DNA from 2 places in the Bradyrhizobium sp. SZCCHNRI1009 genome. Region 1 is predicted to be linked to the other one. Evidence: predicted binding sites of a transcription regulator. Region 1 holds the regulator's gene; the other holds the start of a gene.
What was found. The regulator HrcA, encoded in region 1, represses chaperone genes, less so after heat shock. The targets are predictions, from matches to a motif close to GTTAGCACTCNCNNNNNGNGAGTGCTAAC.

Region 1 (3,412 bases):
TGCAGATCCCGGAGACCGCGAGCCGGATCTATACCGACGATGCCGTGCGCCAGATGTTCGCCTCCGCCGTCGTCCGCAAGGACGTTCCGGTCGACGAGCAGCTCGCGATGATGCCGTTCAAGGTCACCGACCTCTCCGGGTTCAAGACCATCCGCACGCTCGGGCCGGGCGCCCTGATCCTCGCCGACGGCGAGGAGGACAAGGGATTCGAGGCCGCGCCCTTCGTGGTGATCGGGCTGGTGGCCGGCGTGGCCCCGGAGGCGGGCGACCGCGCGCGCGTGGCGCAGCAGGCGGCCACCACCATTCCGGGCGTCCGCGAAGCGCGCATCACGATGTCCGAGCCGATCCGCATCGACGGCCAGCCGGCCTATGAGACCCGGATCGACGCCACCAGCGGCAAGGACAATACGCCGGTGACGGTGGTGCAGTGGCTGCGCTTCGGCGGGCCGAACACGTTGCGGATCATCGGCAGCGCGCCGCGCGACCAGTGGTCGGCGGCCTTCCCGCGGTTCCGTGCCGTCCGCGACGGCATCCAGCCAAGAGGCTGAGACCAGCCCGGCATCGGACGGCGTGATCACGCCGGCTGCTCGCCGCGAGACGAACTACAAGGTCGCGCCGACAAAAAAGAAGCCACGGGCATCACTGCCCGTGGCTTCTTCGTTCGACAACAGGACGGCCGCAGAACGCGTGCCCGTGCTCGCCGTCAGGCGGCGCTGTTCGACTGATCGTTGCTCGCCGCGGGCGCCGCCTTCGCGCCGCCCTTGGACACGCCGACCAGGGCGGGGCGCAGCACGCGCTCGCCGATCATGAAGCCGGCCTGCACGACCTGCACCACCGTGCCGGACGGCACCGACGGATCCGGCACCTCGTACATCGCCTGCTGGAAATTGGGGTCGAACTTTTGCCCGGTCGGATCGAACTTCTTGACGCCGTTTTTCTCCAGCGTGTTGAGCAGCGAGCGCTCGGTGAGCTCGACGCCCTCGATCAGCGACTTCAGGCCCGCATCGGCATTGTCGCGCGTCTCCGCCGGCACGGCATCGAGCGCGCGCTGCAGATTGTCGGCGATGTCGAGCACGTCACGGGCGAAGCCGGTGATGCCGTACATGCGCGCATCGGCGACCTCGCGGGCGGTCCGCTTGCGCAGATTCTCCATCTCCGCCAGCGTGCGCAGCATCTTGTCGCGCGCGTCGGCCGCCTCCTTGGCAAGGGCCTCTGCCGAGCCGGCCTCGGGATCATCGGGCATGATGTAGGGCTTGGAGACGACGGGTTCGCTGGCCTGCGCCGGGTTTTCCGGATCATTCTTATGCAGGTCGGGATCGGTCATGGACAGACTCGCAAGTTCGGCTGACGGGTTTGGGGATATGGGGCGGGATATCGTGCTTTGAGCGTCGAAAATCAAGCGCAGCCTGACCGGCTCGCCGGAGACGCCGTCCGCGGATTAACCATCTCACGCATCAGCCACCCAGCAGCCGGCTGACCAGGCGCGCGGCATAATCGACCGTCGGAATCACCCGGGCATAGTTGAGCCGGGTCGGACCGATGACGCCGAGCACGCCGACGATGCGACCCGTGGCGTCGGAATAGGGCGACACGATCGTCGACGAACCCGACAGCGAGAACAGCTTGTTCTCCGAGCCGATGAAGATGCGGACACCTTCCGCGCTCTCCGCGCGCCCGAGCAGATCGACGACGCCGCGCTTGGTTTCGAGATCGTCGAACAGCCGCCGGACACGCTCGAGATCTTCGAGCGCATGCAGGTCCTCGAGCAGGTTGGCGTGGCCGCGCACGATGAGCTGCCGCTCGTCGCTGTCGCCGCCGGACCAGCTCGCGACGCCGGCGGCGATCACCTTCTGCGTCAGCTGGTCGAGCTCGGCACGGTCGTGCGCCAGCGCGGTCTCGAGTTCGAGCCGCGCTTCCGCCAGCGTCCGCCCTCTGATCCGGGCGTTGAGGAAATTGGACGCCTCGGTCAATGCCGAGGACGGCACGCCCGGCGGCAGGGTCAGGACCCGGTTCTCGACCTGTCCTTCCTCGCCGACCAGAACGACGAGCGCGCGCTCGGGCTCGAGCCTGACGAACTCGATGTGCTTCAGCCGGGTGTTGGATTTGGCGGTCAGAACCACGGCGGCGGCACGGGTCAGACCCGACAGCCGGGTCAGCGCTTCATCCAGCGCCGCCTCGACCGATTGCGCCCGGCCAACGGCCGCGAGCTGGCTCTGGATCGACTGCCGCTCGGCCTCCGTCATGTCGCCAACCTGCATCAGGGCGTCGACGAAGAAGCGCAGGCCGGCTTCGGTGGGCAGCCGGCCGGCCGAGGTGTGCGGCGCGTAGATCAGGCCGAGCTGCTCGAGATCGGCCATGACGTTGCGCACAGAGGCCGGCGACAGCGGAACCGCGATCAGCCGCGAAATGTTGCGCGAGCCGACCGGCTCGCCGGTCGCCAGATAGCTTTCGACGATCTGCCGGAAGATCTCGCGCGAGCGCTCGTTCAGCTGCGCCAGACCGGCCGGCGGTGTCATCAGGTTGATCGGATCGTGGTGGGCCACCAGATGCACTCCTCCCAGCTGCCTATAATGTGTCCATGCGGCGGCTCGGTGGCAAGCCGGTCATGAGGAGGGGGCTCCGGGAGCGACGGGCCCTTGATAAACCCTTGCCGCTGCCGGTCGCGGCTCCTACAAGGCCGTCAAACACCCTCTTTCGCCTCTTTCACGGAGAGAATCATGCGGCCGAGCCGCCGTGCACCGGATGAACTGCGGGCCGTGAGCCTGGAACGCGGCGTCGTCAAATACGCCGAGGGCTCCTGCCTGGTGAAGTTCGGCGACACCCATGTGCTGGTCACCGCCACGCTCGAGGACCGGCTGCCGCCCTGGCTCAAGGGCCAGGGACGCGGCTGGATCACCGCCGAATACGGCATGCTGCCACGCGCCACGTTGGAGCGAACCCGGCGCGAGGCCTCCGCCGGCAAGCAGACCGGCCGCACGGTCGAGATCCAGCGCCTGATCGGCCGCTCGCTGCGCACCGCGATCGACCTGGAAGCGCTCGGCGAGCGCCAGATCACGGTGGACTGCGACGTGCTGCAGGCCGATGGCGGCACGCGCACGGCGTCGATCACCGGCGCCTGGGTCGCGCTGGCCGACTGCATCAAGTGGATGAAGTCGCGCAACATGATCAAGACCGAGGTGCTGCGCGCCAACGTCGCCGCGATCTCCTGCGGCATCTACAACGGCACGCCGGTGCTCGATCTCGACTACGCTGAGGATTCCGAGGCGGAGACCGATGCCAATTTCGTCATGACCGGCGACGGCCGCATCATCGAGGTGCAGGGCACGGCGGAGAAGACGCCGTTCACGGAGGCCGAGTTCCTGGCGCTGATGGCGCTCGCCCGCAAGGGCGTCGCGCGGCTGGTCGACCTGCA
Region 2 (3,412 bases), on a different contig from region 1:
CGGCGAGGCATGGTTAATAGTTGACGCACGATGCACGCCAGCGTTGCTCAACTGCGGTTCCTGGCGTGAACGCGATGTTAAATAGGCTCTGCGTAGAACTGATCCGAACAAGAGGTCAGGGATACTATCATGGCTGTTCGCAAGCGTTTCCGTATCGAAGAAGCAATCGTCGGCCATATGCCGGAGCCCGACTTCGTGGGCGGCGAGATCGGCCCCAACCACAAGGAAATCATGGACGAGCTGCGCGCGATCCGCTCCCAGATGGCCAACGCCATCCGCAGCGGAGGTAGCAACACGGCCAACGCCGCCATCGAAGAATCCGCCGCACGCGAGGTCGCCGAAGCGCGCGCGCTGCTCGAGACGTATCGTGCCCAGATCGAGCAGTGCGAAAAGCTCAAGGTCGAGCTCGACCTGATCCACGACGCGATCAACCGCACCAAGGGCGAGATCGCGACCCTCCATGCCAAGAGCTTCAACGGCGAGGAGATGGCCAAGGTCAACGGCGAGCTCGGCGCGGTCGTCGGCGGCACCGAGCAGGCGACGCAGCAGATCCTCGAAGCCGCGGAGGCGATCGACCAGGCCGCCAGTGCGCTGTCCAAGGTGGACTCGGCCGACCAGCAGAAGATCCTGAGCGAAGAGATCCAGGAGCGCGTGGTGTCGATCTTCGAGGCCTGCAACTTCCAGGACCTGACCGGCCAGCGCATCAACAAGGTCATGACCACCATGAAGTTCATCGAGCACCACATCGTGGTGATGATGGACATCTGGGGCGGCGTCGACGCCATCAAGGCGCATGTGCCGCCGATCGTCGACACCCGCGAGGGCGACGCCAGGCTGCTGAACGGCCCGAAGGCGGCGGGCGAGGTCGGCCACGCCTCGCAGGACGACATCGACGCGATGTTCAACTGAGGTCGGCGGCCAGTCCCAGCGACCGCTTCAGGCCACGTCACCATACAGAACGCCGGCGCAGTCGCCGGCGTTTTTCGTTCGACACTCGACCTTTGCGGGGTGATCGCCCGGATCTCAGGCGCGCGGCCCGCAGCGGACGTAGACCATCGTCTGGTAACGGGTCGCCGCATCCTTGTCGACGAAACGGGTGATCAGCACACGGCCGTCGAAGGAGATGACCTCGCGGTCCTGCTCGCCGCCGGGCGGTCCGGCCGGGCCGATGTAGTTCTTGCCGCTGGCCGACCCCTTCAGGCGCAGTTCCTGGGGAGTCGCCTGGTCGGCCAGATGCATCACGACACCGCCGGACGTGCCTGCCCCGATGACGTAAGGCTGTTTGCACTGCGCCAGAGCCATCTTCTCGGTGCGCGCGCGGTCATTCGGATTGTTGTAGGCGGCGAGGCCCCATTTGCCCACGAGATCCTCGGGGCGGATCGTCGCCGGAACCTCGGGCTCGACCGGCGCCTCGGTCTGCATGGGGGGCGACGGCGACAGGCTGAAGCCCGTGCACGCTCCCAGAAGCATCGTGAGCGCCGACGCGATCGCGAGATTGGCAACCGGCCGCGCGCACCGTGAACTCGTCATGGCATCCCCTTAGGAACAGAATCGTGGCTGCCCCGTCCGGCAACCAAGCGCAAAACGCTCGTCAGAGCAATGACGTCGGATGACGACGCCGCTCCACTAACATGTCTGGCCCCGGACAACATCCCCCTAACAGCCTCAAGAACGGCTTAACGGCTGGCCGTTGCTTGACAGGAACAGCCGCAAGCCATATTTCCCCGAGCGGTCTTTAGCACTCGGAGGGCGCGATTGCTAAGGCTGCGAGCCAGTTGGCGCCAAGTGGGCGTCAAATGTGGTCGCATTCAGATTTCCTCCGACAGCAACACTTATCCAAGCACCCCAAAAGGGATCCGTCATGGCCAAATCGAAGTTTCGTCCCCTGCACGACCGCGTCGTGGTTAAGCGCATCGACGCCGAAGAGAAGACCAAGGGCGGCATCATCATTCCCGACAGCGCCAAGGAAAAGCCCTCGCAGGGCGAAGTCGTCGCCGTCGGCCCCGGCGGCCGCGACGAGAGCGGCAAGCTGATCCCGATCGACGTCAAGGTCGGCGACCGCGTGCTGTTCGGCAAGTGGTCCGGCACCGAGGTCAAGCTGGACGGCGAGGAGCTCCTGATCATGAAGGAGTCCGACATCATGGGCGTCGTCGCCTGATCCCGACCTGTCGGGGGCGGCGATCAGCCGCCCCGGGCGAAAATGCTCTGCAACCTCGTTCCAGCGACAGACGGGCGATCACGCCCCTCGCCGTCGAGGTCTACTCCAGGAGAATTTTGAAATGGCAGCCAAGGACGTCAAATTCGCCGGCGACGCACGCGACCGCATGCTGCGCGGCGTCGACATTCTCGCCAACGCCGTCAAGGTGACGCTCGGCCCGAAGGGCCGCAATGTCGTCATCGAGAAGAGCTTCGGCGCTCCGCGCATCACCAAGGACGGCGTCACCGTCGCCAAGGAGATCGAGCTGGAGGACAAGTTCGAGAACATGGGCGCGCAGATGCTGCGCGAGGTCGCCTCCAAGACCAACGACACCGCCGGTGACGGCACCACCACCGCGACCGTGCTGGCCCAGGCCATCGTGCGCGAGGGCGCCAAGGCCGTTGCCGCCGGCATGAACCCGATGGACCTCAAGCGCGGCATCGACATCGCGGTGGCCGCCGTGATCAAGGACATCGAGAAGCGCGCCAAGCCGGTCGCTGCGTCCTCCGAGGTCGCCCAGGTCGGCACCATCTCCGCCAATGGCGACGCCGCGATCGGCAAGATGATCGCCCAGGCGATGCAGAAGGTCGGCAACGAGGGCGTCATCACGGTCGAGGAGAACAAGTCGCTCGACACCGAGGTGGACATCGTCGAAGGCATGAAGTTCGACCGCGGCTATCTCTCGCCCTACTTCGTCACCAATGCCGAGAAGATGACCGCCGAGCTCGACGACGTCTACGTGCTGCTGCACGAGAAGAAGCTGTCGGGCCTGCAGGCCATGCTGCCGGTGCTCGAAGCCGTGGTGCAGTCGGGCCGTCCGCTCCTGATCATCGCCGAGGACGTCGAGGGCGAGGCGCTCGCCACCCTGGTCGTCAACCGCCTGCGCGGCGGCCTCAAGGTCGCGGCCGTAAAGGCGCCGGGCTTCGGTGACCGCCGCAAGGCCATGCTCGAGGACATCGCGATCCTGACCGGCGGTCAGCTGATCTCGGAAGATCTCGGCATGAAGCTCGAGAACGTCACGGTGAAGATGCTCGGCCGCGCCAAGAAGGTCGTGATCGACAAGGAGAACACCACGATCGTCAACGGTGCCGGCAAGAAGGCCGATATCGAGGCACGCGTCGGCCAGATCAAGGCGCAGATCGAGGAGACCACCTCGGACTACGACCGTGAGAAGCTGCAGGAGCGTCTCGCCAAGCTCGCGGGCGGCGTCGCGGT

Region 2: a site for HrcA is predicted at 1,735-1,763, ahead of groES (co-chaperone GroES). Genes of this name have one in related genera too.

What each region holds. Positions count from the first base shown of each region.
Region 1 covers NZ_JAUEUL010000024.1:37,996-41,407, forward strand. Annotated here, with positions in the region: gene QX010_RS28020 (hypothetical protein) at 1-548, shown strand, start outside; gene grpE (nucleotide exchange factor GrpE) at 704-1,324, opposite strand; gene hrcA (heat-inducible transcriptional repressor HrcA) at 1,455-2,543, opposite strand; gene rph (ribonuclease PH) at 2,718-3,412, shown strand, end outside.
Region 2 covers NZ_JAUEUL010000005.1:38,971-42,382, forward strand. Annotated here, with positions in the region: gene QX010_RS11180 (protein phosphatase CheZ) at 130-909, shown strand; gene QX010_RS11185 (hypothetical protein) at 1,024-1,530, opposite strand; gene groES (co-chaperone GroES) at 1,862-2,158, shown strand; gene groL (chaperonin GroEL) at 2,280-3,412, shown strand, end outside.